Regions from separate parts of the Pantoea cypripedii genome, predicted to be linked through region 1. Evidence: predicted binding sites of a transcription regulator. Region 1 holds the regulator's gene; the other holds the start of a gene.
The links. Region 1 encodes sigma-54, which starts transcription at its own class of promoters, with help from an activator protein. Its sites were predicted from a motif close to GTTGGCACANNTTTCGCTNT; they were not measured.
Positions count from the first base shown of each region.

Region 2: HA50_RS12050 (branched-chain amino acid ABC transporter substrate-binding protein) is a predicted target of sigma-54. The motif match lies at 2,658-2,677, and genes of this name have one in related genera.

Region 1 covers NZ_MLJI01000001.1:535,629-551,881, reverse strand. Annotated here, with positions in the region: gene murA (UDP-N-acetylglucosamine 1-carboxyvinyltransferase) at 1-551, opposite strand, end outside; gene ibaG (BolA family iron metabolism protein IbaG) at 615-872, opposite strand; gene mlaB (lipid asymmetry maintenance protein MlaB) at 988-1,293, opposite strand; gene mlaC (phospholipid-binding protein MlaC) at 1,293-1,925, opposite strand; gene mlaD (outer membrane lipid asymmetry maintenance protein MlaD) at 1,944-2,471, opposite strand; gene mlaE (lipid asymmetry maintenance ABC transporter permease subunit MlaE) at 2,476-3,258, opposite strand; gene mlaF (phospholipid ABC transporter ATP-binding protein MlaF) at 3,263-4,078, opposite strand; gene HA50_RS02455 (calcium/sodium antiporter) at 4,305-5,285, shown strand; gene kdsD (arabinose-5-phosphate isomerase KdsD) at 5,303-6,283, shown strand; gene kdsC (3-deoxy-manno-octulosonate-8-phosphatase KdsC) at 6,297-6,863, shown strand; gene lptC (LPS export ABC transporter periplasmic protein LptC) at 6,860-7,438, shown strand; gene lptA (lipopolysaccharide ABC transporter substrate-binding protein LptA) at 7,407-7,961, shown strand; gene lptB (LPS export ABC transporter ATP-binding protein) at 7,967-8,692, shown strand; gene rpoN (RNA polymerase factor sigma-54) at 8,741-10,174, shown strand; gene hpf (ribosome hibernation promoting factor) at 10,196-10,483, shown strand; gene ptsN (PTS IIA-like nitrogen regulatory protein PtsN) at 10,657-11,139, shown strand; gene rapZ (RNase adapter RapZ) at 11,192-12,046, shown strand; gene npr (PTS phosphocarrier protein NPr) at 12,043-12,315, shown strand; gene mtgA (monofunctional biosynthetic peptidoglycan transglycosylase) at 12,321-13,043, opposite strand; gene arcB (aerobic respiration two-component sensor histidine kinase ArcB) at 13,930-16,253, opposite strand, start outside.
Region 2 covers NZ_MLJI01000001.1:2,603,368-2,619,620, forward strand. Annotated here, with positions in the region: gene livM (high-affinity branched-chain amino acid ABC transporter permease LivM) at 1-423, opposite strand, end outside; gene HA50_RS12045 (ABC transporter permease subunit) at 434-1,348, opposite strand; gene HA50_RS12050 (branched-chain amino acid ABC transporter substrate-binding protein) at 1,431-2,546, opposite strand; gene HA50_RS12055 (AMP nucleosidase) at 2,884-4,338, shown strand; gene HA50_RS12060 (isopenicillin N synthase family dioxygenase) at 4,564-5,571, shown strand; gene HA50_RS12065 (SDR family oxidoreductase) at 5,568-6,290, shown strand; gene HA50_RS31390 (hypothetical protein) at 6,355-6,516, opposite strand; gene HA50_RS31065 (hypothetical protein) at 6,606-6,872, shown strand; gene HA50_RS12070 (helix-turn-helix domain-containing protein) at 6,990-7,247, shown strand; gene HA50_RS12075 (NCS2 family permease) at 7,637-8,935, opposite strand; gene HA50_RS12080 (response regulator) at 9,367-10,113, shown strand; gene HA50_RS12085 (carbohydrate kinase family protein) at 10,050-11,102, opposite strand; gene HA50_RS12090 (ketose 1,6-bisphosphate aldolase) at 11,104-11,964, opposite strand; gene HA50_RS12095 (D-lyxose/D-mannose isomerase) at 11,977-12,660, opposite strand; gene HA50_RS12100 (ABC transporter substrate-binding protein) at 12,720-13,658, opposite strand; gene HA50_RS12105 (ABC transporter permease subunit) at 13,772-14,755, opposite strand; gene HA50_RS12110 (sugar ABC transporter ATP-binding protein) at 14,766-16,253, opposite strand, start outside.

The DNA of each region.
Region 1 (16,253 bases):
TTTTCAATGATGGTGGTGCCTGTCGCCAGCGTTGCCGCACTCATGATGGTCACCGTGGCACCGACGCTCACCTTGTCCATCACGATATGCGCGCCCTTCAGACGGCCATCAACCGAGGCTTTAACATAGCCCTCTTCCAGTTTGATCTCTGCACCCAGCTGCTCAAGGCCGGTGATGTGCAGATCAACCGGACGTGCGCCAATGGCACAACCACCCGGCAGTGAAACCTGCCCCTGACCAAAACGCGCGACAAGCGGCCCCAGCGCCCAGATCGAAGCACGCATGGTTTTCACCAGGTCATAAGGCGCACAGAAGACATTAACTTCGCGCGCATCAACGTGCACCGAACCATTACGCTCGACCTGCGCACCCAGCTGACTCAGCAGCTTCATGGTGGTGTCGATGTCACGCAGTTTCGGCACATTCTGAATCTCTACCGGCTCTTCTGCCAGCAGCGCTGCGAACAGAATAGGCAGCGCAGCGTTCTTCGCCCCGGAAATGGTCACTTCACCACTTAAACGGGTGGGGCCTTGCACACGAAATTTGTCCATTAACACGGTTCTCAATTATCAATCAAACAAGCCCGCCTGCGCGGGCGCACCAAAGCAGTGCGCTTAGAAACCGTTAAGTTTACGATCGCGCGCCCACTCGGCAGGAGTATAAGTTTTTATGGAAACCGCATGAATGCGATTATCCGCAATGTATTCCATCAGTGGCGCATACACAGCCTGCTGTTTTTTAACCCGGCTCAGCTCACCGAACATCTCGCCGACCGCAATCACCTGAAAGTGGCTACCGTCGTTGCTGAGAACATGCACTTCTTCTAATGGCAACGCCTGCATCAGCACCGCCTGAACTTCACTATTTTCCATCGCTCTTTGCTTCAAGTTGATAATAATAAGGCAGACATCTTAGAGGAAAGCGTCTGACTCTTAAATACGCAAAAGCCCCTGAAAAAATCAGGGGCTTTATCATTAAGGGCAATAATCAGGCTGTTTTTTCCGCAGAAACAATAATCTGCTGCAGGTTATACAGCGTAATCAGTGACTGAAGTTTATCCGTGATGCCGCTAAACAGCGGCGTGCTGCCCTGCGCCCTGGCAATCTCACGCAAATGAACCAGCAGCGCCAGTCCGGCTGAGTCCACCCTGTCGAGGGCAGTCACATCAATGGTCTCAATATCAACCATCGCCGTTTCCCGTTCCTGCCACAAGGACAACAAGGTGTCACGGTCCAGCTTGCCACTCAGGGCCAGCGTGCTGGCAGTACGCTGCCAGCGTAACGGTTCGCTCATTATTGCTGCTTATCCAGAGTGATTGGCTGAGCTGCAGAGGCTTTCAACTGCGCGGTCAGACCATCGATACCTTTGGTACGCAGCAAATCGCCCCATTCATTCTGTTTGGTGGTGATCATGCTGATGCCTTCAGCCACCATATCGTAGGCCTGCCAGCCACCCGTGCGGCTGTTTTTACGCCACTGGAAATCAAGACGAACCGGTGGGCGGCCACTCGGATCGAGAATGGTGACACGGATTGCCACAATATCGGCATCGCCAATCGGCTGTTCGGGCTGAATTTGATAAGTCTGACCGTGGTAGAGGGCCAGCGCCTGGCCATAGGCCTGGGCCAGATAATCGCCAAATGCCGCGAAGTAAGCATCACGCTGTGCCGGTGTGGCATCACGATAGTAGCGACCTAACACCAGCGCACCCGCATACTTGATCTGCACGTAGGGCAGCAATTCCTGACGCACGATATCACGCAGATAATTAGGATCCTGCTTGATCTTCGGTTGCTCGTTCTTCAGACGGGTGAAGGTTTTCGCCGCCGCTTCATCCATCAGTTTATAAGGATTGCTCTGGTCCGCTGCCGTAGCGGCCAGTGGAACGATGGCCAGCATGGCAATCATCAGTAAACGTTTAAACATCGTGTTTTACCTCTGGGGTTATTCAGTTGCTGCAGGCGCGCTCTCCGCACCCTGTTGTTTGTTATCGTTTTTGTTGTCGCCGCTCTTGTAAAGGAACTGGCCAATCAAATCTTCCAGCACCATCGCTGATTTGGTATCGCGCAGCGTACCGCCATCTTTCAGCATAGACGAACCCAGATCCGGGTCGTCGAAGCCAAGATTAAGCGCCAGGAACTGTTCACCCAGTAATCCCTGGGTACGGATCGCCAGTGAGCTGGTATCCGGTATTTTGTTGGCGTATTGGTCGCTGATGTCCATGGTGACGCGCGGCGACAGGGTTTTGTCATCCAGCGAAATATCGGTCACACGGCCAATCACCACGCCGCCAATCTTAACCGGTGAGCTCACTTTCAGGCCGCCGATGTTATCGAAGGTGGCATACAGCTTCCATGTGGGTTCAGTCCCCAGCGATTTCAGGTCAGCAACACGCAGGCTGAGAAACAGCAGTGCCAGCAGTGCCAGCAGCATGAAGACGCCTACCCAAATTTCGTTTTTCTTGCTTTGCATTGCATCATTTCCCAAACATCAGTGCTGTCAGCACAAAATCCAAACCGAGTACCGCCAGTGAAGCATGTACCACGGTACGCGTCGTTGCCCGGCTGATCCCCTCCGACGTGGGGATAGCATCATAACCGTTGAACAGCGCAATCCATGTCACCGTAATGGCGAAAACCGCGCTTTTGATAATGCAGTTGATGATATCAGTACGGAAATCCACCGCGTTCTGCATCGCTGACCAGAAGAAGCCGGGATCGATACCTTTCCAGCTGACCCCAACCAGCGCGCCACCGGCAATCCCCACTGCGGTAAAAATCAGCGCCAGCAGCGGCATACTGATAAAACCGGCCCAGAAACGTGGTGATACCACACGTCGCAAGGGGTCAACCGCCATCATTTCCATGCTGGAAAGCTGCTCGGTGGCTTTCATCAGGCCAATTTCTGCGGTCAGCGCCGAACCGGCACGCCCGGCGAACAACAAAGCGGTAACCACCGGACCGAGTTCGCGCAGCAGCGACAACGCCACCAACATGCCGAGACTGGTTTCCGCGCTGTAGGTGGTCAGGACCAGATAGCCCTGCAACCCAAGCACCATGCCGATAAACAGCCCGGAGACCATAATGATCAGCAGGGACATTACGCCCACGCTGTAGAGTTGCTTGATCAGCAACGGTGCATGTTTGCGAAACGCCGGTTTTCCCACCAGCGCATGAAACAGCATCATCCCTGCCCGGCCAAATGCCGCACAGGTGTTAATCCCCTGACGTCCAAGTGACGCCAGCGCCTTTAACAACATCAGCTTAGGTTCTCCCTGCGTGGGTCAAATCGGCCAGATAATCCCCGGCCGGAAAGCGGAACGGCACCGGACCGTCCGCGTGCCCTTCAATAAACTGACGCACGCGTGGATCGGGATTGCTCCGCAATTCAGGCGCGCTTCCCTGAGCAATAATTTTTTGCCCGGCAACAATATAGGCATGATCGGCAATGCTCAAGACCTCTGGCACATCGTGCGAAACCACGATGCAGGTCACCCCCAGCGCGTGGTTCAGCTCGTCGATCAATTTTACCAGTACTCCCATGGTGATCGGATCCTGGCCGACAAAGGGTTCGTCGAACATGATCAGATCCGGTTCCAGCGCGATCGCACGCGCCAGTGCTGCACGGCGCGCCATCCCGCCGGAGAGTTCCGCCGGTTTGAGCTGCGCAGCACCACGCAACCCTACCGCTTCCAGCTTCATCATCACCGTGCTGTGCAATAGCGCTGGCGGAAGTTGCGTATGTTCCCGTAGCGGCCAGGCCACGTTATCAAAGACGCTGAGATCGGTAAAAAGTGCGCCGGACTGGAATAACATGCTCATTTTTTTACGCACTTCATACAATCTGCGGCGTGAAAGTGAGGGAATGTTTTCGTCACGGAACCAGATTTCACCTTTATCTGGCTGGAGCTGGCCGCCAATCAGGCGCAACAGCGTGGTTTTCCCAATGCCAGATGGCCCCATAATGGCGGTCACTTTACCTTCGGGCACCGTTAATGAAATGTCGTCGAAGATGGTGCGATCTCCGCGCGAAAAGCTCACGCCACGAACCTCAACCAGATTCGTTTGCTGCTGGATCATCTTTACCTCTTAATGGGGATCGGGCGTTCTCGTATCCCGGGATGGTAGCCTGTAAGTCCACGTTGCACGAGAGTTTTACAGAAACTTACCCACCTGGTTTGGCGAAAATAGCCTTAAAATTTACTTTTGCCTCTCAGACAGTCAAAATCAGCGCCTGTTTCAATGCGCTAAAGTTGATACCCGTCGGGCAAGGCGTGCCGACACATCTGGCCATCAAGGATTTTTCATGTTCGTAGCCACTGCCCTGCTGTTCATTGGATTGATTTTACTGGCTTACGGCGCTGACCGATTAGTATTCAGTGCCGCAATCCTCAGTCGATCCTTCGGCATACCCCCCTTAATCATCGGTATGACCGTGGTCAGCATCGGCACTTCGCTCCCTGAATTGATCGTTTCTTTTTCAGCGGCACAGCACGGACAGATGGATTTAGCCGTCGGCACCGCGCTGGGTTCGAACATCACCAATATTTTGTTAATCCTCGGCGGAGCGGCCCTGCTGCATCCGTTAACCGTCCATTCCAATCTGATTCGCCGCGAACTCCCGCTCATGCTGCTGGTCTCATTACTGAGCGGTATTATGTTGTTTGATAATTATCTCAGTCGCCTTGATGGCGTAGCCTTGCTGCTGATTGCGCTGGGTTATCTGCTGGTGGCGATCCGCATCGCACGCCGGGCCGAGCGTGAAAATAACGACACCTTGACGCGCGAACAATTGGCGGAGCTGCCGCGTGACGAGAGCGGCAACACCGTGGCCTTCCTGTGGCTCGCCGTTGCACTGCTGATCCTGCCAATGTCGACCCGCATGGTGATCGATAACGCGACCGTATTTGCCGATTACTTCGGCGTAAGCGAACTGGTGATGGGGTTGACGTTAATCGCCGTAGGCACCAGCCTGCCGGAACTGGCTACCGTCATCGCTGGCGCGATGAAAGGCGAGGACGATATCGCCATCGGCAACCTGATCGGTGCCAATATTTTTAATCTGGCCATTGTTCTGGGCCTGCCCGCGTTGATTCATCCGGGCAGCATTGATCCCCATGCTTTTGCCCGTGATTACTGGGTGATGTTGGGTGTCAGCGTGCTGTTCGCCCTGTTGTGCCTGCAACGCCGACGCCGAATTGGCCGGGCGGCAGGTGCCTTATTGTTAGCAGGATTTATCGTGTGGGTGTGCTGGCTGTGGCTTAGCCCCATGTTTATCACAGGTTAATAAAGGACAGACTGAGTATGTCACATCAGCAACCGGATTTTGACTTTCAACAGGCAGGCAGAGCGGTGCTGCGTATTGAGCGTGAAGGCCTGGAACAACTCGATCAATATATCAATGACGACTTCTCACGCGCCTGCAAAATGATTTTTGCCTGCCGGGGTAAAGTGGTGGTGATGGGGATGGGCAAGTCAGGGCATATTGGCAAAAAGATCGCCGCGACCTTCGCCAGCACCGGCACCCCCGCCTTCTTTGTGCATCCTGCAGAAGCCAGCCACGGTGATCTGGGGATGGTCAGTACCAACGATGTGGTGATTGCCATTTCGAACAGCGGTGAGTCAAACGAAATCCTCGCGCTGGTACCGGTGCTGAAACGCCAGAAAGTTCAGCTGATTTGCATCACCAGCCGTGCCGATAGCGCAATGGGCCGGGCCGCCGATGTCCATCTATGCGTGAAAGTGCCGCAGGAAGCCTGCCCACTCGGTCTGGCCCCCACCACCAGCACCACCGCCACGCTGGTGATGGGGGATGCGCTGGCGGTGGCGCTGCTGGAAGCGCGCGGCTTTACCCAGGAAGATTTTGCATTGTCCCATCCAGGTGGCGCATTGGGGCGTAAACTGTTACTGCATGTCAGTGACATCATGCACAGTGGCGACGAGATCCCTCATGTCACGCGTGATGCCTCATTGCGTGATGCTTTGCTGGAAATTACGCGGAAAAATCTCGGTCTGACGGTGATCGTCGATGATCTGATGAAAATTGAAGGTATCTTCACCGACGGTGACTTACGCCGGGTGTTTGATATGGGTATCGATTTCCAGTCAGCCCGCATTCAGGATGTGATGACCCGAGGGGGTATCCGCGTACGCCCCAACCTGCTGGCGGTGGATGCCCTTAACCTGATGCAAAACAAAAACATCACTGCATTGCTGGTGGCCGATGACGATCGCCTGCTCGGTGTGGTACATATGCATGACATGCTGCGCGCCGGTGTGGTCTGAACAGGAAAAGAACATGAGTGTTGAAACACCCGCAGTGGAAACCTGCTATGGTCCGGTGAGCGCAGAGGTGATGGCGCGTGCAGCGCAAATCCGCCTGCTGATTTGTGACGTTGATGGTGTGATGTCAGATGGCCTGATTTACATGGGCAACAGCGGCGAAGAATTGAAAGCCTTTAACGTACGCGATGGATATGGCATTCGTTGCCTGCTGACCTCAGGCATCGAAGTGGCTATTATTACCGGCCGCAATGCCAGACTGATGGAAGATCGCTGCAAAACCCTCGGCATTACGCATCTTTACCAGGGACAATCGGATAAGCTTTTGGCCTGGCGCGAACTCCTGGATAAACTGTCATTATCTGCCGAACAGGTTGCGTATATCGGTGATGACCTGATCGACTGGCCGGTCATGGCGCGAGTCGGTCTCAGTGTCGCCGTTGCCGATGCGCACCCGATTCTGCTGCCGCGCGCGCATTACGTCACCCGCATTGCCGGTGGCCGCGGTGCAGTACGTGAACTTTGCGATCTGATCTTAATGGCGCAGAATAAATTTGAGGATGCCAAAGGGCAATCAGTATGAGTAAAAGCAGGCGTTGGATAACGCTGATTCTGGCCTTAATCGCTCTGGTGCTGATCGGCTGGAATCTTACCAACCAGGATGAGAGCAAAACACCGGTTGCCACCAACGATCAGGAGCCGACCTATACCAGCTCGACTTCTCACACCGTGGTATACAATCCCGATGGTGCGCTGGCCTATAAGCTGATTTCGGATAAAGTTACCTACTTTGATGCCGATCAACTGAGCTGGTTCGAAAATCCGGTGATGACCACCTATGACGTGAACAAAATTCCAACCTGGTCTGTTCGTTCGGATAAGGCAAAGCTCACCAAAGATCGTATGCTTTATCTATACGGCCACGTTGAAGTAAACACCCTGACGCAGGATTCCGAGTTACAGCGCATCAAAACGGATAATGCGGTAGTCAATCTGGTTACCCAGGATGTCACTTCAGACGATCAGGTCACCCTTTATGGCCGCAGTTTTAACTCTACTGGCATGAAGATGCGCGGCAACTTACGGACAAAAAATGCCGAGTTGATTGAAAAGGTCAAATCCTCCTATGAAATCCAAAATGAACAAAAACAGCCTTAAGTTACTGTTGGTCAGCGCTCTGTTAGCCACCAGTCTGCCCGCTCTGGCATTAACAGGAGACTCGGACAAACCCGTCAATATCGTTTCAGAAAACCAGGCGCTGGATCTGCAAGGCAATGTCGCCACCTTCACCGGCAATGTGATCGTGACCCAGGGATCGATCAAAATCACCGCAGACAAAGTGGTGGTGACGCGTCCGGGCGGCGATAGCAAAAAAACCATCGTTGATGCATGGGGCAACCCCGCCACTTTCTATCAAATGCAGGACAGCGGTAAGCCGGTACAAGGCCATGCTGCCAAGCTGCACTACGAACTGGCCAATGACTTTGTTGAGCTGACCGGTAACGCTTACATTGAGCAGCTGGATAGCAATATCAAAGGTGATCGCATCACCTATCTGGTGAAAGAACAGAAAATGCAGGCCTTCAGTCAGGGCCAGAGCAAACGCGTGACCACCGTACTGGTGCCGTCGCAGTTGCAGGACAAAAACGGTTCATCCCAGAGCCAAAAGAAGAGTAACTAATTTCTATGGCCACACTGATCGCTGAAAACCTGGCGAAAGCCTATAAAGGCCGCCGCGTGGTAGAAGACGTTAGCCTGCAGGTGAAATCCGGCGAAATCGTCGGCCTGCTGGGTCCCAACGGGGCCGGTAAAACCACCACCTTCTACATGGTGGTGGGTATTGTGCCGCGTGATGCCGGTCGCATCATCATTGATGATGAAGACATCAGTCTCCTGCCACTGCATGCGCGCGCGCGCCGTGGCATTGGTTATCTGCCGCAGGAAGCATCGATTTTCCGTCGCCTGAGCGTTTACGACAACCTGATGGCGGTATTGCAGGTTCGTGATGATCTTAGCGAAGAACAGCGCCAGGACCGTGCCAATGAATTAATGGAAGAGTTCCACATTGAGCATCTGCGTGACAGCATGGGTCAGGCACTTTCCGGTGGTGAACGCCGCCGCGTGGAGATTGCCCGTGCGCTGGCCGCCAACCCTAAATTCATCCTTTTGGATGAACCATTTGCGGGTGTCGACCCCATTTCCGTTATTGATATCAAGAAGATCATTGAGCATCTGCGCGATAGCGGACTAGGCGTGTTGATCACCGACCACAACGTGCGCGAAACCCTTGCCGTTTGTGAACGCGCTTACATCGTCAGCCAGGGGCATTTGATTGCCCACGGCACCCCCGATGAAATACTTGCAGATGAGCAGGTTAAGCGTGTTTATTTGGGCGAAGAGTTCAGACTCTGATAAGGTGTCGTAACCTCCGACGTTTGCTTAGGAAATTCAATCCGGATTATGAAGCAAGGTTTGCAACTCAGGCTCAGCCAACAGCTGGCGATGACACCCCAGTTGCAGCAAGCAATCCGCTTGCTGCAACTCTCTACGCTTGAACTCCAGCAGGAATTACAACTGGCGCTGGAAAGCAATCCATTGCTTGAACAATCAGATCTCCATGAAGAAGTAGACACACGCGAATATCAGGAGAGCGAAGCGCTCGACACGCGCGAGGCACTTGAACAGAAGGATATGCCGGAAGAGTTGCCGCTCGACGCCACCTGGGATGAGATCTACACCGCCGGTACGCCTTCAGGCACCGGGACCGATTATCAGGATGATGAATTGCCGGTGTACCAGGGAGAGACGACGCAGTCATTGCAGGACTACCTGATGTGGCAGGTCGAACTGACGCCCTTCACCGATACTGACCGTGCCATTGCGACCTCGATTGTGGATGCGATTGACGATACCGGCTACCTCACCGTGACGTTGCAGGATATCTGCGACAGTATTGGCGATGAGGAGCTGACGCTAGACGAAGTGGAGGCGGTACTGAAACGCGTGCAGCGTTTCGACCCGGTCGGTGTCGGTGCACGCGATTTACGTGATTGTTTGCTGGTCCAGCTTTCACAATATGCCAGCGATATACCGATGCTGGCCGAAGCGCGCCTCATCGTTAGCGAACATCTCGACCTGCTGGCCAATCATGATTTTCGCAGTCTGATGCGTGTCACGCGTCTGAAAGAAGATGTGCTGAAAGACGCCATGCTGCTGATTCAATCGCTCGATCCGCGTCCGGGCCAGTCGGTGAATACCAGCGAACCGGAATATGTCATTCCTGATGTGCTGGTACGCAAAACTGGCACGCGCTGGACGGTTGAACTGAATGCTGACAGCGTGCCGCGTCTGAAAATCAACCAGCATTATGCTGCGATGGGCGGAGCTGCGCGTAACGACAGCGATAGCCAGTTTATCCGCAGCAACTTACAGGAAGCCCGATGGCTGATTAAGAGCCTGGAGAGCCGTAACGACACGCTGCTGAAAGTGACACGTTGTATTGTCGAGCAGCAGCAGGCGTTCTTTGAGCAGGGCGAGGAGTATATGCGCCCCATGGTGCTGGCGGATATCGCCTCAGCCGTGGATATGCATGAATCCACCATTTCGCGCGTCACCACGCAGAAGTATTTACATAGCCCGCGTGGCATCTTTGAACTGAAATATTTTTTCTCCAGCCATGTGAACACCGAAGGCGGTGGCGAAGCCTCTTCCACGGCGATACGTGCGCTGGTGAAAAAATTGATCTCTGCGGAAAACCCCGCAAAACCCTTGAGCGACAGCAAACTGACCTCCATGTTATCTGAACAGGGCATCATGGTGGCCCGCCGTACGGTTGCTAAGTATCGCGAGTCTTTGTCCATCCCGCCCTCGAACCAGCGTAAACAGCTGGTTTGAATGTATTGAGAAGGAAGACCTATGCAGATAAACCTTACCGGACTGAATGTAGAGATTACCGAACCGCTGCGCGAATTTGTAAATAGCAAATTTGCCAAACTGGAACACTATTTTGATCGTATCAATCAGGTCTATATTGTTCTGAAAGTGGAGAAGGTAACGCAGATTGCTGATGCAACCTTGCATGTGAACGGCGGGGAGTTGCACGCGACATCGGAAGCGGAAGATATGTACGCGGCCATTGACGGATTGATCGACAAGCTTTCCCGTCAGTTGACTAAACATAAAGACAAACTGAAAAAACACTAACCTTCACGCTTGCAGAGTGCCGACCGGTTCGGCACTCAGAGCACAGAATGGGGCGGGCTGACCGCCCCGTTTTGTCATCTGCGCAAGCGCCAACAGGAGAGCCTGCATTTTCCCCGTTAACGGGTTAAAGTGGGTGATCCTCGCGGCTATGTGAACTCGCAAGTGAAACGATGATGAACAACGATCTGACACTGGAATTGAGCTCGGTCCTCACGCTGGACTGCACCCGCAGCGGCGTACACTGCCAGAGTAAAAAACGTGCGCTGGAAATTATCAGCGAGCTGGCAGCTAAGCAGCTCAATCTGCCTCACCAGACGCTTTTCGAAGCAATCCTCACCCGTGAACGCATGGGCAGTACCGGTATTGGCAATGGCATTGCTATTCCGCATGGCAAGCTGGAGGAAGACACCCTGCGCGCCGTAGGTGTGTTTATCAGCCTCGATCAGCCGATCGCTTTTGACGCGGTCGACAATCAGCCAGTAGACCTGCTGTTTGCGCTGCTGGTGCCAGCGGACCAGTGCAAAACCCATCTGCATACGCTATCGCTGGTGGCAAAACGCCTGGCAGATAAAACCGTCTGTCGTCGTCTGCGCGCGGCGCAGAGCGATGAAGAACTCTATGCCATTATCACAGAAGCGCAGGACGACCATCCTTAAGCGACAGACACTTTTACCGGCCAGGGTGCCGGTTTAAAACGGGAGAAATGTGATGGTGCTGATGATCGTTAGCGGTCGGTCAGGCTCAGGAAAATCAGTCGCGTTACGTGCGCTTGAGGACATGGGGTTTTACTGTGTCGATAACCTGCCAGTGGTGCTGTTGCCCGAACTGGCAAATACGTTAACCGAACGCAATATCTCGGCCGCCGTCAGTATTGACGTGCGGAACATGCCTGAATCGCCGGAGATTTTTGAAACTGCCCTCAATAATCTGCCAGAGTCCTTTGCGCCGCAGCTTTTGTTTCTCGACGCCGATCGCAACACGCTGATTCGTCGCTACAGCGATACCCGCCGCCTGCATCCGCTTTCCAGTAAAAACCTGTCACTGGAGAGCGCCATTGATGAGGAGAGCGATCTGCTGGAGCCGCTGCGCTCACGCGCCGATCTGATTATCGATACCTCAGAGATGTCAGTGCATGAGCTGGCAGAAATGCTGCGTACCCGTCTGCTCGGTAAACGCGAACGTGAACTGACCATGGTGTTTGAATCCTTTGGCTTCAAACATGGCATTCCAATCGATGCCGATTATGTCTTTGATGTGCGTTTTCTGCCTAACCCGCACTGGGATCCGAAACTGCGTCCGATGACCGGCCTCGATCGTCCAGTGGCGGCGTTTCTCGATCGACATACCGAAGTACATAACTTTATCTACCAGACGCGCAGCTACCTTGAGTTGTGGCTACCGATGCTGGAAACCAATAACCGCAGTTATCTCACCGTCGCCATTGGTTGTACCGGGGGTAAGCACCGTTCGGTGTACATTGCTGAACAGCTGGCCGATTACTTCCGCTCACGTGGTAAAAATGTGCAGTCCCGTCATCGCACCCTGGAAAAACGCAAATCATGACCGTGAAGCAGACCGTTGAGATTCGTAACAAGCTGGGGATGCATGCCCGCCCGGCCATGAAACTGTTTGAGCTGGTGCAGAGTTTCGACGCTGAAGTACTACTACGCAATGAAGCCGGAACGGAAGCCGAAGCCAGCAGCGTCATCGCGCTGCTGATGCTGGACTCCGCCAAAGGGGGCCATATTGAGATCGAAGCCAGCGGACCGGAAGAGACTCAGGCACTGGCTGCGGTGATCGAGTTATTTGAAGCGGGTTTCGACGAAGATTAATCGCCTCAGTGCAACTTGTAGCGATTCAGGAAACCTTCCCCACCCAGCTGGCGCATCTGCCTCATGATCCATTGCTGGCGCTGACGAATATAGCCTGAAGGCGCATCGGCGCGGAAACGGATCGGATTCGGCAGTACCGCCGCCAGCAGGGCCGCTTCCGACATCGTCAGACGGCTGGCGGGTTTGTGGAAATAACGTTGCGACGCCTCCTCCACACCGAATACCCCATTGCCCAATTCCGCGATATTCAGATAGACCGTCAGAATCCGGCGCTTGGTCCATACGGTTTCAATACCCACCGTTAGCCCGGCTTCCAGACCTTTTCGCACCCAGCTACGTCCATCCCACAGGAACAGATTTTTTGCGGTCTGCTGTGAAAGCGTTGACGCACCGCGCATGCGTTCATCCCCTTCGTTATCGAGCACCGACTGGATCGCTTGCACATCAAATCCCCAGTGGACCGGGAATTTCTGGTCTTCAGAAGCAATCACCGCCAGCGCCATCCACGGGGAGATCTGATCCATACTGACCCAATCGGAATGCGCCACGTAATCAAAATTGCCGCTCAACCAGGCCCCGACCTGTCGTTGCACCATCACCGCGGAGAAAGGTACCGGCAAAAAAGAAAACAACAAAATTGCCGCCAGCCAAATACCCAACCAGGCGAGCAGGAATTTTGCCATTATCACTTTAATACGTTGCCGAAGTTTCCCTTTATTCTTACTCATCAAATTTACTCTTACCTGTTCCCTGTATTAATCAATCACTCCGGTCACGATAACACTCAGCGACACCCGGGTGCTAAAAATTACTCAGTGACCAGTTGATTAAACAAACAAAGTCATTACCTGCGCAACCATCGTTCCTTTAATAGAGCCAAATACATCAATCACTTCCGCTATTAAGGAATCGGTTCCATGTTCAAACTCTCATCGGAAGAGTTCGTTATGGACAATTAACCGAATGTGATACGAGTCACATCAAATGATTCACCATACTTAACATTAGGCCTTCTCAGCGTTTGACCATGTTCATTGATTAACGAAAGCATTATGAAAAAAATGTGTAATTTCGCAGCAGATACTCTGTGACTTCCACCATTTGTGGTAAAGCATTTTGTATGACATTTGGTTTACATACATGGCTAAAACCATAAACCGGAACTTTCTGTCGACGGTTTCCAAAACGTTTTGGATAACCCAACCACTCCTTCCATATTCGTACCATTTTTCAGTTGGTTAACCTGAAAAAAAGCAAAATTTTTGCTACCAGCTGACTTTCGCTGCGCTTGTCGGGTTTTTCTGCCACTTCAGCACGTTAAGACCACAGCAAAAATAGAACATTTGGTCAAAAATAACACAATGAGGCAAAGAAATTGATTCCTTGCTTGACTGTGTCATCAAATTAATGTTTTCTGTATTTAAACGCTGCTCAACATCACACAATTTAATGAATCTTGTCACAACTGATGACGAATTTGCTAAGGTGTTTTGGAAGCGTTAACCAATACCACGCTGTTGCTCAGGATAGACCTCAAATAATAGCAGCAGCGACAATTTCCCTGGTGTTGGCGCAGTATTCGCGCACCCCAGTTTCGACTGGGGTCATTTTTTTCTAAGGTTTGTTACTTTCCCGCGCAGCTACCCACTCACGTAATACGTTAACGTCGTGTCGCCATTCCTGTTTTAACTCATCAATCCATTCCTGAACATTATCCCACCATGCAGGCAACTCCGGTGACTGAATTTGTTTCGCCAGCTTTTGCAGATGCAACAGACCAACGGACCCCGCCGCACCTTTGATTTTGTGCCCTTCTTCCGCAATACCTTTCTGGTCACGCGCCATCATGTTTGAATCCAGCACATCCAGATAACCCGGCATCATCTTTTCAAACATGGTCAGACTCTGGGTGATCAATCCCGGCCCCACCAGCTCGATATATTGCTCCAGCATCGGCACATCAAGCAGCGCACGGGTTTTCTCCTCGGCCTGAGGGGCTGCCACCGGCGTATCCGCTTCAGGTTGATAATCCCAGAACTTCTTAATCATCGCCGTCAGCGCAGGTACCGCCAGCGGTTTGCTCAGCACCTCATCCATGCCCGCATCCAGATACTCTTTTTTGTCTTTCAGCACGTTGGCGGTCAGCGCCACCAGCGGTGGCAATATCTCACCCGCATGGCGCTGATGAATCGCGCGTGACACATCAAGACCTGTCATGTCCGGCAGCTGAATATCCAGCAGCACCAGATCGAACTCCTCGGGATCGAACATCTCCAGTGCTGCGGTACCGGTCATCGCCACTTCAACGCTGCAACCCAGTTTCTCCAGCACCGAACGTGCCACGATCACGTTCAGCTCAATATCCTCCACCAACAGGACATGCAGCGCAGGCAGCGGCATGCTGTCGTCAAGGTTGTCATCCTCAACCTCTTCAGCGACGCGTGGAGCCTTGATCTCAACAATGAAGCAGGAACCCTGCCCCTGCACGCTACGCACGCTGATATCGCCGCCCATCGCCTGTGCCAGGCGGCGTGACACCGCCAGCCCAATGCCGGTACCCGTTGCCGGTTTGCCACCATGCTGGTCTTTCACCTGATAATACATGGCGAAGATTTTGTCCTGTTCCTCCTGCGGGATACCCATGCCGGAGTCTTCCACCTCAAAACGCAGGGTTTCATCCTGACGATAAGCAACACGCACCACGATTTCGCCCTGCTGGGTGAACTTCACCGCATTGCCAATCAGGTTCCACAGGATCTGTCGCAGGCGCGTGCCATCGGCACAGATTTTGTGTGGCAGCGGCAGTTCAGGTGACATCACAAACTTCAGCCCTTTCGGCTGCGCCAGCAGGCCGGAGAGATTTTCCAGATCGGACAGGAAACCGGTGAAATCGAGCGGCTGGTTATCCAGCTGCACTTTACGCCGCTCAATCTTGTCCACCTCGATCACATCATTAAAGATGTTGCCGAGGGTGATGGCGGACACATGGATGGTTTTCAGGTATTTAAGCTGCTCCTGATTCAGATCGGTATCCAGCAGAATGCGGCTCAGCCCGACAATCCCGTTCAGCGGGGTACGCAACTCGTGGCTGATGGTGGAAATAAAGGTGGTCTTTTCACGGCTGGCATTCTCCAGCGCGTCCTGGTAGCGCTTACGCTCGGTAATATCGCGGCCAAAGCCCATCAGGCCACTGCGCTTCCCGACGCGATCGTAATAAGGGACTTTACGGATTTCGAAGCAGGCTTTGCGCCCATCGGGATATTGCAGCCACTGTTCGTAAGTCAGCGACACATTATGGCGAAACACCTTCTCATCGGTTTCCAGCACCTTGGTGGCGGCATCTTCATCATAAATGTCACGCGGCGTCAGACCAATCAGCTGCTTTTCACTCAATCCGGTGAGCAGCTCCATCGCGCGGTTACAGCCAGAGAATTGCTTATCGATATTGCGGTAAAACACCAAATCCGGCGAAGCATCAAGAAAAGAGCGCAGGAAGGAGGATTGCTGCTCAAGTTCGATTTGTGCCTGCTCACGGCGCGCCATTTCTTCGCGCAGCTTATCCATCACCTGTTCACGCGCCTGCTCGGCTTTAATACGGTCGGCGATTTCCTGGTTGAGCTGAGTAATGGTTTCTTTCATCTGCTGATTCAGCTCAAGATCGCGCGTGCGCATCTCTTCCAGCTTATCCACCAGCCGTGAGAGGCGCTGGCGCGACTCTTCCAGTTGATCAACCACCACCGAGAGAAAGTAAACCGCCCAGGGGGTAATCAGCAGACCAAAGAATACCGAACGCACCACATCAATGCTCTCGACATGGCCACGCAACACCATAGTGACGGCCATCTGTACCACCATCGCCAGCACCACCAGTGCTGAGGCCAGCAGCAGCGAAAACCGCACCAGTCCCAGTTTGACCATCAAATCAACGTAGTATTGCG
Region 2 (16,253 bases), 2.1 Mb from region 1:
GAGACCCACCACAATATTCAGCCCAAGACCAAGCAAGACGTAAATCAGCCCGAGAATCGCCACCGTCAGCAGGTATTTACTCGAGAGGAACGGAAACGCCAGCGCCACCACCAGCAGCACAGGCAGGATCCAGCGTAAATGGGAGCGGTGACCTGGTTCGCGCACGTACACGCCATCATCATTGCCTTCAAATTTACGCGCGAAGCGTTGCCCGGCAGCGGATTGCTGAAACAAGCTAAACAGCAGACGACCCACCATCACCACCGCCACCAGCACAGCAACGCGCTGCGGCGAGAGATGAAAACTGTAGCCATCCAGCACCACACCGACAATCGGACCAAACACCACCAGCGCCACCAGCCCGGCCATCACACAATCCAGCAGCGACTGGCGCACATCGATTCGTTGCGTCATTGCACTCATTTTGGCGTCCTCACACTTTGGCAACCAGCGGTCGTCCCAACAGCCCCTGTGGCCGGAAGATCAAAATCACCACCAGCAGGGCAAAAGAGAACACATCTTTGTAATCGGAGTTCACCAGCCCGGCGAACTGCGCTTCGGCCACGCCAAGCAGCAGGCCGCCGAGCATCGCCCCCGGCAACGAACCTATGCCGCCCAGTACCGCCGCAGTAAAGGCTTTGATGCCGATAACGAAGCCAATGTAGAAATCAAAGGTGCCGTAGTTCAGGGTGACCAGCACGCCAGCCAGACCCGCCATCGCCGCGCCAATCATAAACACCAGCGAAATCACCCGATCGGTGTTGATACCGAGAATGGCGGCCATGCGCCGATCCTGTTGCACTGCGCGGCAAATGCGACCCAGCCGCGTGTACTGAATAATCCAGGTGAGCAGCGCCATACCGCACAACGCGGCAATCAGGATAAACACTTTGGTCCAGGTGATTTGCACCACGCCATCGCCAATTTCCATGCGCAACACCCCGGACATCAGGGTGGGAATACCCTGCTGATTCGGACCCTGACTTATTTGCACATAATTTTGCAAAATCAGTGACATACCGATGGCTGAAATCAGCGGTGCAAGGCGGGTGGAGTTACGTAACGGACGATAGGCGATGCGCTCGATAGTCCAGCCGTAGACCGCCGTCACCACAATGGTGAAGATCAGAGTGCCGAAAATCAGCAGTGGGAAGGAGTGAATGCCAAAAAAGCTGAGCAGCCCCAGCCCGATGGCACAAAGATAGGCAGAGACCATATACACCTCGCCGTGGGCGAAGTTGATCATGCCAATGATGCCGTAAACCATGGTGTAGCCAATGGCGATCAGCCCGTAAACCGCGCCCAGTGTCAGGCCGTTCACCAGCTGCTGGAGAAAGAAGGCTTCCATATGCAAGTCCCGTGCTTAAAGGGAGCGCAAACCTCGCGCCCAATCGCGAATGGCCCCGCAACACGCGGGGCCGCGTGTCAGCTTACAGCTGGTGATATTTGCCTTTATCGTCCCACTGATAAACCACGTAATCCGAGACTTTCAGATCGCCTTTACCATCCCAGGCTTTTTTGCCCATCACGGTATCAACGCTATTGGCCTTCAGCCACTCACTGGCTTTGGCGTTATCTTTACCTGCGGCTTTGTAAGCGGCAGCCAGTGCCTGTACTGAAGCGTAGGCATACAGGGTATAGCCTTCCGGCTCAAAACCACCGGCGCGGAATTTGGCGATCACCGCTTTGCCGTCAGGAATCTGACGCGGGTCCTGACCAAATGTCATATAAACGCCTTTGGTGTATTGCGGGCCGCCCGCTGCGGTCACCATATCTTCAGTCACGATACAGTCACCGGAGAAGAAGGCAGCCGTCACGCCCTGTTCACGCATTTGACGTACCAGCGGACCGGCTTCCGGGTGGCAGCCACCGAAGTACACCACATCCGGTTTGACTGAGGCGATTTTGGTCACCAGCGCGTTAAAATCTTTCTCGCCGCGCGACAGACCTTCATACAACACCTCGTTGACTCCGCGCTTTTCCAGTGCAGCCTTGGTGGCATCGGCCAGCCCCTGGCCGTAGGTGTCTTTGTCGTGGATCACCGCCACGCGTTTGGCTTTCAGCTTATCGATGATGTAGTCAGCAGCAATCGCCCCCTGCTGATCGTCGCGGCCACACATACGGAACATGGTTTTCATGCCGCGTTCGGTGATTTGCGGGTTAGTCGAGCCGGGGGTAATCGCCAGTACACCGGCATCGTCATACACTTCGGAAGCGGGCATAGTGGAAGAGGAACAGAAGTGCCCCACCACTGCCAATACCTTGTCCTGGTCTACCAGGCGATTGGCGACGGCCACGGCCTGTTTCGGTTCGCAGGCGTCGTCCCCCTGCACCAGCACAATTTTTTCACCATTCACCCCTCCGGCAGCGTTGATGTCTTCAGCTGCCTGAGTGGCACCCTTCCAGTACTGTGCGCCGTAAGTGGCGTTGGGGCCTGAGAACGGACCGGCCACCCCAATCTTAATATCCGCCTGGGCATAAAACGCCGCGCTCAGGCAACCTGCAATCACAACCTTCAATGGTAATTTTATGAATTTCAAAGACATGCTTTCAATCCTCAACGGGTCAGGAACGGAGCCATACCACGGCCTGGGAGAAATCAATTTCTGAAACTTAACGATGTGCAGTGTGTGACCAGCAGGGCCACGGTTAACAATCAAGCAAAAAGCTCGCCAAAGGTAAGCATTGGTGACAAGTTTTTGCACCGGCATCGCGCCAAAGCGGGAGGGAACGCGTCTGCTGATCTTAACCATAGCCAGCGTTTTAAGACGCACCAGCACTCTGTTGGTGCAGAATGCGGTTGATCACAGATTCTTCATGGTGCTGAGGGGTTTACCCGCTATGCTATAGCCAAATCGACCCAAAATTGATGCGGGAGAACTTATGAATACACAACGGAACGGCATCAGCAGCCAGCAGGCGCTGGATGAACTTGAGCGGCTGTACAGCAACGCGGTAGACGCGTTACGCAACGCCATTCGTGACTTTACCGAACACGGGCGGCTACCTGATGAGGCAGCGCGTCAGCAGGGGTTATTTGTCTACCCGGAGCTGCGTATTACCTGGGCTGGCGATGGGCCGCAACGTAATCGTACCCGTGCCTGGGGTCGCTTTACGCATACCGGCAGCTACAGCACCACCATCACGCGCCCGGCGTTATTGCGTCACTATCTCAGTGAGCAATTGCTGATGATTGAGAAAGAGTACGAGGTGGTGATTGAAGTCGGGCCATCGCAGCAGGAAATTCCTTACCCTTATGTGATTGACGGTTCCGATTTGTCTCTGGACCGCTCGATGAGCGCCAGCATTGCCCGCCATTTCCCCACCACCGAACTGTCGCAGATTGGCGATGAAACCGCCGATGGCCTGTTCAACGCTGACGCGCTGTTCCCGCTGTCACACTTTGATGCATTACGTACCGACTTCTCATTGGCGCGTCTGCGTCATTACACCGGCACCGGTGTGGAGCACTTCCAGCCATTTGTGTTGTTTACCAATTACACACGCTACGTTGATGAGTTTGTCCGCTGGGCGATTGAGCAGGTGCAGGATCCCAGCACCTCCTACGATAGCCTCGCCTGCGCCGGTGATGTGGTGATCACCAAAGACACCCAGGATCCGGAAGCGATGATGTCGGATCTGGCGTGGAAGAAGCATCAGATGCCCGCCTGGCACCTGACCTCACCCAATCGCCGTGGCATTACACTGGTCAACATTGGTGTTGGCCCGTCCAATGCCAAAACCATCTGCGACCATCTGGCGGTGGTACGTCCGCACGCCTGGCTGATGATTGGCCACTGTGGCGGCCTGCGTGAAAGCCAGACCATTGGCGATTACGTGCTGGCCCATGCCTATCTGCGTGACGACCATGTGCTGGACAGCGTACTGCCGCCGGATATCCCGATTCCGAGCATCGCCGAGGTGCAACGTGCGCTGTACGACGCCACCAAAGCGGTGAGCGGCATGCCGGGTGAAGAGGTCAAACAACGCCTGCGTACCGGCACCGTGGTGACCACCGATGACCGCAACTGGGAGCTGCGTTATTCCGCTTCTGCGCTGCGCTTTAATCTCAGCCGCGCGGTGGCGGTGGATATGGAAAGCGCCACCATCGCCGCCCAGGGTTATCGTTTCCGGGTGCCTTACGGCACGCTGCTGTGCGTTTCGGATAAGCCGCTGCACGGTGAAATCAAACTGCCTGGTCAGGCGAATCGTTTCTACGAGGGAGCGATTTCCGAGCATTTGCAGATTGGGATTTGTGCGGTGGAGCTGCTGCGCGCCGAGGGGGATAAGTTGCATTCACGCAAATTGCGAACTTTTAATGAGCCGCCGTTCAGGTAAATAATGTCACCGCTCCTTTGTGAGCGGTGATTTCCGCCCCCCTCCGCCTTCTCCGCCAAAAAGCCCTGTGCCCCTTTACCCTGGGCAAAATGAACCCCGTCCGTTGCTGTAACTTGCGACAACGTTCACATCATGCAACCTAAGCTTTAGTATAGTTAGATGTATTATGGTATTTACTAAGAAAAGTTTTGCCATCTGACCAGGCTAACGACGGAGAGATTTAACATGGCAGCTATACCTGTATTGAAATTATCTTTGTTAGAGGGGAGCCGGAATGATAAAGATAAATTTATCAGCCTGTTAACGGAAGCCGCTCATGATGTTGGTTTTTTCTATCTTAGCGATCATGGCGTCGCAGCATCATTCCTGACGGAAGTTCGTGAACAAACCCGAAAGTTTTTTTTATTATCTGAAGAAGAAAAACTCTCGGTTTCAATGATTAACTCCCCTCACTTCAGAGGATATAACCGAGCTGGTAATGAATTAACCAACGGTAAAGCAGACTGGCGAGAACAATTTGATATCGGGGCTGAACGAAATCCCTATAACTTAACGGATAAGGATCCTATCTGGATGGGCCTGCATGGTTTTAATCAATGGCCTGCATCCTTGCCTGAGTTGAAGAACACCCTTCTTTTCTACAACAATATATTAACCAGCATCTCGCTGAGATTACTCAGAAGCCTTGCATCAGGTCTGGGGTTGCCAGAAAATTCTTTTGACAAAATATACGGTGACACACCTAACGAACATATCAAACTCATCAGATATCCACGCTGTAAAAAAATAACCGAGACTCAGGGTGTGGGGGCTCATAAAGATTCTGGCCTTCTTACGCTAATTCTTCAGGACGAAAATAAAGGCTTACAAGTTAAGACTAACGATAACAAGTGGGTTGATGTTTCCCCAATTGATAATACCTTTGTGGTTAATCTGGGCGAGCTACTGGAGTTAGCCACTAACGGATACCTCAAAGCAACCGTTCATAAGGTTCTGGCTCCGGCAGGAGAGAATGACAGAATTTCTGTGGCCTATTTCTTAGGTGCCAGTCTCGATTCTGTCGTACCGGTATTCAGATTGCCCGCAGAGTTAACCTCAGATTCCTCATTTATCGAAACTGACCCAAACAACCCGCTACTCAGAGATGTGGGTCTGAATTATATGAAGGGAAGGCTGCGCTCTCATCCGGATGTTGCTAAGAAATATTATGCAGAATGGGGCAATTTTCTATGAAAAATAAACTGGTAGTGTTAACAGGCGCCAGTTCCGGATTTGGCGCTGAAGTTGCCAGAGCTCTGAGCAACCGGGGATATTGTCTTGCTCTCCTGGCCCGGCGTATCGATAAACTACATGCGATGAATCTGGCAAACTCCCTGTGTTTTGAAGTCGATGTTACCTGTCGTGAGCAGGTCTTTCATGCTATTCGCAAGGCTGAAGAGAAGTTTGGCGATGTAGATTGCATCATAAATAATGCAGGAGTGATGTTACTGAGTGAATTAGAATATCAGAATCATGACGAATGGAATCGAATGATTGATACCAATATCAAGGGCGTCATCAATGGTATGCAGGCGGTCTTGCCCTCCATGCGCGAACGGAAAACAGGAACAATAATCAATATCTCCTCTCTGGCGGGTCAAAAGACCTATCAATACCACGCTGCATATTGTGCCACTAAGTTCGCCGTCCACGGTTTGTCCGACAGCGTTCGTTGGGAGGTTGCCCCGGACAACGTCCGGGTTATCACTATCTCTCCGGGTGCCGCCGAAACGGAGCTTATCAGCCATATTAGTGACGACTTCGTGAAAAATGATTATATCGAATGGAAAGAAAGCATAGGCGGTGTCATTTCTGCCAAAAATGTTATTGATAGCATCATATTTTCATACGAGCTGCCGCAATCAGTATGTGTGCGCGATCTTAAAATCGCGCCGACAAGACAACAAAATTAGCACTCTTTATTTTTCCTGGAAGGCCAGTTATTCAGAGTCAGTAAATGAGATGACACTTACACATTCAGTGTAAATCTTTTCTTTTATTCAGGATCCTTTTTATCGCTTCCTGCTCTGTTTCTGCGCCTTCTACCTCACCTTCGCAAATAGCAATCCAGTAGTCGGATAGCTTGCCTTTTTGTTGTGGCAAATGAAATGTTTTGAGTTTTTTCTCTTTGTTTTTCATAACAGTGATCGTCCTTGTTAATTGCACACATGCAAAGCATGGCAGCAATATCCTTTCATCAAAAAAATATGAGCGCGAGAACATTCAATATGGCTACTACTGATAGTAGGGTTATTTTTCAGCAACCTCAAGCCGAAGGGTTATTTTTTGAGTGGTTTTGTGATCACCCTATTATTCACTGGAATGCTGGCATTATGTTGGTAAAAAACTCAAATCATGAATTTATCACATCAAACTCAGTATTCAGTAGTTATTCAGGTTACACACCGGAATCCCTCATAGGCCTGAATGATGGAGATATGCCATGGGCAGAAAATAAAGATATTTACATAAATCACGAAAAAGACATTCTATGAATTTTCATAGGTTTTTTTCTTCTGATTTACATCATTTATTACTCCATATATAAATCATCACGTGACGTAGAGATATTCAATTTAAGGGATGAATAGGCAATGGAGCGAAAAGGGAAAATGAGTCTTAAAGACTGGCATATAGAGGATATTCTTGCTGCGGTCAGAAAAAAGAAGAAGTCTCTTGCTGCACTTTCAAGGGAAAATGGACTTGCGGCTGGAACATTAAACAATGCTCTGCGGAGACCCTGGCCACGGGGAGAAAAAATTATTGCGCAGGCTTTAGGCCTGACTCCCGGTGAAATATGGCCCAGTCGGTATTCAGGAGGCAACAAAAAACAAAGAAAACCACTACTTACAAAGAAAATAAAATCTTAACGGGAGACTAGCGGGATGTCCATCCTCATTAACGTCCAGATATCGGCCAGAACCGTGCGATAAATCGCGCCACTAACACCCAGCAGCAACACGAAACCCCAGGATCAGCATAACTGTGACAGCGGTGGGGTGAGCGCCATCCGGACTCGCTGAGCGCAGGAACGATTCCAGGATGAGCCGCAAGGATGCGGCGAAAGGCGGCGTGTAGCGGCGCGATTTATCGCGCGAAAAAGCCGCGAAGCGGCGAGGAAGGCGGCGCAGGGCCGTGGAATGCAAAGGGGACGGCCAGGTCCCCTTTGCTCGGTCGCCGCACTGGCGAACTGAAACTTGCCAGTGCCCGTGGCGAACGAAACTATCTCAGTAGCTAACGAAACCGCCTCAATACGCGATTACGCACTCAACCAACCCAGTTTAATCACAAACAGGATCGACATAATAATCAGCGCCGCATTCACCTCTTTAGTACGACCGCTCAGCAGCTTCACTACCGTCCAGGTAATAAAACCAAACGCAATACCGTTAGCGATGGAGTAAGTCAGCGGCATGGTCAGCGCAGTTACGGTGACCGGGGCTGCGGTGGTGATGTCTTTCCAGTCAATCTCTGCCAGGCCGGATGCCATCAGTACGGCAACAAACAGCAGCGCCGGAGCGGTAGCGAATACCGGTACACTGCCCGCCAGCGGCGAGAAGAACAGGCTGAGCAGGAACAGAATGGCAACCACAATCGCAGTCAGACCAGTACGGCCACCGGCGCTGACGCCCGCTGCCGATTCCACATAACTGGTGGTGGTCGAGGTACCCAGCAGTGAACCAAACAGTGCTGCCGCACTGTCGGCAATCAGCGCACGGCCCATTTTCGGCACGTTGCCCTGCTCATCCGCCAGACCGGCACGCTTCGTCACACCCAGCAGAGTCCCGGTGTTGTCGAACACGTCCACAAACAGGAAGGCAAAAATCACGCTCACCAGGCCGACGTTAAAGGCACCCGCGATATCCAGATGCAGGAAAGTCGGGGCGATTGACGGCGGTGCAGAGAACACGCCACCAAACGGCGTCAGGCCAATGCCCATCGACAGGAAGGTGACGATCAGAATACCAATCAGCACCGCACCGGTCACGCGACGCGCTTCCAGTACCACGATGATAACAAAGCCCAGCAGTGCCAGCAGCGGACCCGGTTTAGTCAGGTCACCCAGCCCCACCAGGGTGGCCGGGTTATCGACCACGATACCCGCCCCTTCCAGCGCAATCAGTGCCAGGAACAGGCCGATACCCGCCGCAATCCCGGCGCGCAATGGCAACGGAATGCTGGCAATAATCCACTCACGAATCTTGAACACCGACAAGGCAAAGAAGATACAGGCAGAGAGGAATACCGCACCCAGCGCGATTTGCCAGGTGTAACCCATGTGCAGTACTACTGTGTAAGTAAAGAAGGCGTTGAGGCCCATACCCGGTGCCAGCGCAATCGGGTAGTTGGCAATCAGGCCCATCAGGACGCAGCCAATCGCCGCCGCCAGACAGGTCGCCACAAAGACCGCACCCTTATCCATGCCCGTCGCACCGAGGATGCTTGGGTTAACGAACAGGATATAGGCCATTGCCAGGAAGGTGGTTATGCCCGCAATAACTTCGGTGCGGACCGTTGTGTTGTGCGCTTTTAGCTTGAATAGTTTTTCTAACATCATCATCTCTCGTGATGGGGAGACGTCACTGACGTGCGTTCTCTTGCCAATGGGGTGTGCATGCGCGTTATTGTTTCGGGAAAAAGCAGACGGGGCTGCATGCTCTGCCATCGATCCGCCTTGTATACAAACTCCTTTCCCCTCAGTCCTCATAGCAATTGCTATGCCATGCCGGGACGCAATCGTTTACCTTCTCAATCACAGCACCGGCTAAGACTATTCTGAACCAGAACGAGGCGCGATTATGGTGCATTGCACCATGTGTGCGCAATCGTTTTCCCACAGGTCAATGGGGGGGTGAAAAAAGATTGCGGTAACGCACGCTTTCGCATTCTGTCAGGCGATGTCGCTCACGTTTCTGTTGCCTGATGCAGCAGGCAAAAGCGGTCGGTATACACTCTCCGTTAACTCTTCCATAACAAAAGAGGCCCGTAATGAAGCCCGCGATTCTGGTAGTGGATGACGATCGTGCCGTCTGCGAACTGCTGCACGATGTGTTGAGTGAACATGTTTTTACCGTTTATAGCTGCCACCAGGGCAAAGACGCGCTGACATTACTGGCCGCGCATCCGGAAATTTCGCTGGTGATGCTGGATATGATGTTACCGGACACCAATGGGCTGCTGGTGTTGCAACAGATGCAACGACAGCGGCCCGAGTTGCTGGTCATCATGCTGACCGGTATGGGATCGGAAGCGGATATGGTGGTCGGGCTGGAAATGGGCGCGGACGATTACATTGCCAAACCCTTCAATCCACGCGTGGTGGTGGCGCGCGCCCGCGCCGCGTTACGTCGTTGCGGACGGCTGGCGCAACCGGACAGCGTCCAGGATGATGGCTGGCAATTTAACGGCTGGCGACTGGATGAAGCACGTTGCCAGTTGTTCAACCCTCAGCGTGAAAGCGTGCCGCTCACCCAGGGCGAGTATGCGCTGTTGCGTGCGCTGGTGTGCCACGCACGTAAAGTGCTGACGCGCGATCAGTTGCTGGAACTCACCCACAGCGAAACCCTGGATGTGTTTGATCGCACCATTGATGTGTTAATTATGCGGCTGCGGCGCAAGATTGAAATGAACCCGCACCAGCCCAGCCTGATTCGCACCATCCGCGGACTTGGTTATGTTTTCTCCGCTGATGTGATGCGTCCGGCGTCGGTCGCGCCAGTCACGCAAATCGCCTGACCCATCCAGCGCTGCATCTCGCTCAAAGGGCGGGTGCCGTCCAGCGCATTGGCCGCATGCAAATTGAAACAGGCGCAGGTGTGCGCCAGCTTTAGGGTGTCGGTCATCGGCCAGCCCTGGTGGCTGGCATACAGCACCCCGGCGCAGAAAGCATCCCCTGCGCCGACGCTGCCGACAATCTCCTCCGGTTGTAACTGCCACGCCGGTTGCCAGTGCCCTTCGCCACCCACCGGCAACCCCCATGCGCCCTCGGGGGCATGGATCACCACGCGCTGCCGTACCCCCTGTTGCGCCAGCCAGCGGGCAGCGGCAGCAAAGCTGGCAGGCGGCGCGAGTCCCTGTTCGCTGCGCAGGCTGATGCCGGTGAGCGATTGCGCTTCCAGTTCGTTAATCACCAGATAGTCGAGCCAGCGTAACGCGGGCACCACCAATGCCTGATACTCCCCGGCACGCGACACCAGATCGAGTGAGGTCAGATAACCGCGCTGCTGCATCTGCGCCAGCAACTGTGCGCTGCGCGTGCCCCAGGTTGTATCCGGTACATCGAGGGCATCCAGCAGCAGCAGATACCCCAGATGGAAGATGCGATGATCGGTATTCACAGCGGAAAAATGCGCCAGATCGAGCTGCGCATTGGCTCCCCGCGCATGGAAGAACGTGCGCTGTCCATCGGGCGTGGTCATCACCTGAGTCATGGCGGTATTCACGCTGCGGGTACGCTGGACAAAACGTCGCTCAACATGATGCTGGTCCAGCAGTTGCACCAGGTAGTCGCCGTCGCTGTCCTCACCGATCATCCCGACAGCCGCCAGCGGCAGGTTGATCTGCATACGTGCCAGGGTGAATAACACATTCGGCACCGCACCACCGCTACACTTTTCGCTGTGGTGGATTTCGGCCAGCCAGCCCTGCTCCGGCCAGTGGCTGATACGCTGCACATGATCCACCAGCATGCTGCCTGCCGCTAAGATGCCGCTGCGTGCCACCATCTCAGGCTCTCACGGCGCTGCCAAATACCCGCATCTGCTGCGCCACCACGTTGGCGATATCGCGCTCCACCGCCATCAGTAGCTCGGCAAAGGCATCGTAACGTGCTTCACGCTGGGCAATCTGGCTCTCAATCGCCCCCAATGCCGCCTGCGACATGCCAGTGTAGAAATTGATTTTATGAATGCCGAGGCTGATAGCGTGACGGAAATCCGCATCGCTGATGCCGGAACCGCCGTGCAGCACCAGCGGCACCCGTGCCGCATCGCGGATCGCCGCCAGCCGGTCGAAATCGAGTTTAGGTTCGCCTTTGTATTTGCCATGCGCATTGCCTATCGCCACCGCCAGGCAATCAATGCCGGTGCTGCGCACAAACTCCGCCGCCAATCGGGGATCGGTAAATTTGTCGCTGTCCGCTTCACCAAACAACGCGCCACCTTCATCCCCGCCGACCGCGCCGAGTTCCGCTTCCACCGACACCCCGAGCGCGTGGCAGATCTTCACCACTTCCTGGGTCTGACGCACGTTCTCGTCATAACTGAGGGTGGAACCATCAAACATCACCGAGGTAAAACCGAGACGGATCGCCTGCATCACCGCTTCGAAATGCAGGCCGTGATCGAGGTTCAGCACTACCGGAATATCGTGCAACGCCGCCTCAGTGCGGATGGCCGCAATCAGATGATCGAGGCTGACATACTTAAAATGCACCTCGGCGATATTGATGATAAACGGTGAACGCTGCTGCTCTGCCGCGTGGAACAAGGCGCGCAGAAAGTGGGTATCGAGCACGTTAAACGCGCCGAGGGCATAACCGTTTTGTTGCGCATGAGCCAGGCCCTGCGCCAGTGAGATCAGTGCCATATCGTTGCTCCTTCAGTCCAGCCAGCGGGCATATTCGTTACACAGCAGCCAGCGCGGGTCTTCATCCTCATCAATCGGGTTGAAGCGCGCCAGCGGGGTGAGAAAGACGTTGTCGTGCTCGTCATCGTTCGGCATGGAAACCTCCCCTACCAGCACGTCACCGTAACCCTCTTCGCCCCAGAAGCTGTGCCAGATACCCGGCACCAGGGTGACGCTCTCCCCCGGCGACAGGCGCAGTTGTGATCCGGCGGCATGGGTCTGACGAATGCCATCAAGGGTGACATTCACCGCTGTGTTGGCCAGCCGGTCGCCATCACGATTGTGCAGCGTGACAATCAGGTTGCCGCCGCCACGATTGATAATGTCTTCCATCTTTTGCGGGTGGTAATGCATCGGCGTCACCTGCCCTTCCCGCACATGCATGATCTTTTCCGCGTAGGGTTTCGCCCACGGCTTGCCGCCGCGCGAACCGTTACGCAGGGTGAACAGGGTTAAACCGGTCTGAAAGAAATCCTGTGCGCCAAAGCTGGTGACATCCCAGCCGAGGTGCAGCGCCAGCAGCTCGTCGGCCGCCGGCTTATCCAGCGCACGCCACTGGCTCAGGCCATAATCAGCCCAGCTGGGCAGATGGACATCCTGGCGCATAAAGAATTCACGGGTGAGTTGCAGAATGGTATTCACTTCCGAACGTTGCATCACTGCGTCTCCGGTCAGTGGAAAGTGGGGGCGGCCCGCATGCGCACCGCCCGCGTCGGTTATTTCACCGTCCAGCCTTTGTAGCTGCTAACGTTGTTGCGGTCGATCATCGACACCGGGATCAGCACCGGCTTATCCGGCGCAGGTTTGCCTTGCAGGATGTCGTAACCGATCTCCACCGCTTTCGCCGCCATTACCTGTGGGTCCTGCGCCGGGGTGGCGACAAACAGCGAACCTTTACGTTTCAGCGCCTCTTCACCGTCCGGGCTGCCATCGACGCCAACAATAAAGAATTCATGGCGCTGCGCCTGTTTAGCCGCTAAATCCGCGCCGATGGCGGTAGGATCGTTAATGGCGAACACCGCATCAATTTTCGGGTTAGCCGACAGCAGGCCGGTCATCACCTCCAGCCCACCTTCGCGGCTGCCTTTGGCGTTCTGGTTGGAGGACAGGATCTTGATATCCGGGTGGGTTTTGAACTCGTTCATGCAGCCTTCCACACGGTTCTGCACCGCTGAAACCGGCGGTCCGTTGATGATTACCACATTGCCTTTGTCTTTCAGGCGGTCAGAGATGTATTTACAGGCCATTGCCCCTGCGGCGGTGTTATCGGAGGTGATGGTGGCATCGGCACCTTCGGCAGCCACGTCCACCGCCACCACCACGATCCCGGCATCGCGGGCGCGTTTGACGGCAGGCGCGATCCCTTTCGAGTCAGCGGCGTTGAGGATGATCATGTCCACTTTGGCGGCGATAAAGTTGTCGATTTGCGCCACCTGCTGGCCGAGATCGTATCCGCTGGAGACCAGCGTCACCTTCACGTCATCTCCCGCCAGCTTGCGTGCTTCCAGTGCCGCCCCTTTGGTGATCTGCACGAAGAACGGGTTGGCGAGATCGCCGACGGTGACACCAATGGCTTTTAACTCTTTGGCCTGGACCAGCGGTGCGCTGAGAAGCGTGGCCGCCAGCAGTCCGGTGATAATCGGATTAAAACGCATAGTCGATGTTCTCCTGCTTTTTTTGTTGGTATTGCGTTGCGCGATAAATCGCGCCGCTACAAAATCGTGCGCCATCCCGTAGCGGCGCGATTTATCGCGCGTTTTTTTCTCTTTCAACCCACGTGATGCCGGGTACGGTACTTGTCGATCAACACGGCAATAATGATCACCCCACCCTTAATCACCAGCTGCCAGAAGTACGACACCCCCATCAGCGTCATGCCGTTGTTCAGCGTGGCGATAATCAACGCACCAATCAGCGTGCCGGTGATGGTGCCGATACCGCCGACAAAGCTGGTGCCACCGAGAATCACAGCAGCAATCGCGTCCAGCTCGTAACCCACCCCGAGGTTGCCGTTGGCGCTGTACAGCCGCGAGGCGCTCATCAACCCGCCCAGCCCGGACAGCAGGCCACTGACGGCATAAACGAACGCCAGCACCGCCCCGACCTTAATGCCGGTGAGACGTGCCGCCTGCATATTGCCGCCCACCGCGTAGATATGAACCCCCAGCGTGGTGCGGCGCAGAATGAACCAGCACAAGGCAATCACCGCAAAGGCAATGACAATCAGCCACGGAATCGGCCCGATATAGCCATTGCCTATCCACTCAAAGTTGATGTCGGAGTTAATCACCGTGGTGCCGTCTGCCAGCAGATAAGCCGCGCCACGCAAGGCGGTGTAGGTGCCGAGGGTAACGATAAACGGCGGCAATCCGGCCCAGGCCACCAGCAGGCCATTGAACAGCCCCATGATGAGTCCTGCTCCCAGCGCCGCCGGGATGGTCAGGCTGGCAAACGCCGGGTCGAGCGAGACCACCATCGCCACCACCGCCGTGGTGCCGAGCATCGAACCGACCGACAAATCAATGCCGCCGGTGAGGATGACAAAGGTCATGCCCGCCGCCAGCACGATGTTGATCGACGCCTGACGAGTGATGTTCAGCAAGTTGGCTTCGGTAAAAAAGTTAGGTGCGACAAAGCCAAACACCGCGACGATCAAAATCAAAATCGGCAGGATGCCGACGGTCTGCAACAGATCCGCCATCAGCGCGCGTTTCAGCGTCGGGTTTTTCATACGGGTGGTTTCACTGGTCATCCGCGTCTCCTCAAGGCTCGACCGGCTGTGCGCCGGTGGCCAGTGTCATAATGTTTTCCTGGCTAATCTGTTCACCGCTCAGTTCACCGGCAATGGTGCCTGCGCGCATCACGTATACCCGGTCGCTCATCCCCACCACTTCCGGCAGTTCACTGGAGATCATCAGAATCGCCACGCCCTGCTGCGCCAGCTGGCTCATCATGCGGTAGATTTCACTTTTGGCACCGACATCCACGCCGCGCGTGGGTTCATCGAGGATCAGAATGCGCGGGGCAATCGCCACCCAGCGCGACACCAGCAACTTCTGCTGATTGCCACCGGACAAGCCTCCGGCGCGCACCTGGGCATGGGGAACACGAATGTTGAGGGTCTGGATCGCCTCACTGGCGATCTTCTGGCCTTTGCGCCGATTGAGCAGGCCATAGCTGGCGTCACGTTCCAGCGTCGCCATCACAATATTTTCCTGGGCGGCCAGTTCGAGAAATAACCCCTGCTCTTTACGGTTCTCGGTAAGAAAGCCAATGCCGTGGGCGATGGCTTCGCGCGGGGAGTGAATTTTCACTTTCTCACCATCAATCCACACATCGCCGCTACTCGGCTTGTGCACGCCAAAAATCAGCTGCGCCAGTTCGCTGCGCCCGGCCCCCACCAGGCCCGCCAGCCCGACAATCTCTCCGGCGCGCACCGCCAGGCTGCTGGGATGGACCTTTTTGCCGTCTGTCAGGTGGTTAACTGCAAGGCGAATTTCACCGAAAGGAATGGTGCGATCTTTGTTAAACAGATCGCTGAGCGGACGCCCGACCATCATGCGCACCAGTTCGCTGGCGTTGAGTTGATCACGCGTCAGACTGCCGACATACTGACCATCACGCAGCACGCTGACGCGGTCAGAGAGTTCATACACCTCCGCCATGCGGTGGCTGATATAGATAATCGCCATCCCCGCGCTGCGCAGACGTTTGATCAAGGCAAACAATTGCTCGGTTTCGCGGTTGGAGAGCGCGGCGGTGGGTTCATCCATCACCAGGATGCGGCTGTTGCGATGCAGCGCGCGGGCGATTTCCACCTGCTGCTGCTCGGCAATGCTGAGACGGCTGACCAGATCGGTGGCGCTGAACTGCGCGCCGAGGCGATCGATCACCTGCTGCGCCTCTTCCGCCATCTGGCGACGTTTGACCAGGCCCACGCGGGTGATTTCGCTACCGAGAAAGATGTTTTCCGCCACCGTCAGATTGGGGGCCAGATTGATCTCCTGATAAATCAGGGTGATGCCTGCCGCCAGCGCGTCTTTCGGTCCTTTAATGACATAGGGTTGACCATCAATCAGGATTTCCCCGCTGCTGGCGGTGTATGCCCCGGCCAGAATTTTCATCAGCGTGCTTTTGCCCGCGCCGTTTTCCCCCATCAGCGCATGCACCTCGCCGGGCCAGACTGTCAGATCCACCCCTTTCAGCGCGTAGAAACTGCCAAAGCGCCGGGTAATTTCCCGCATTTCCAG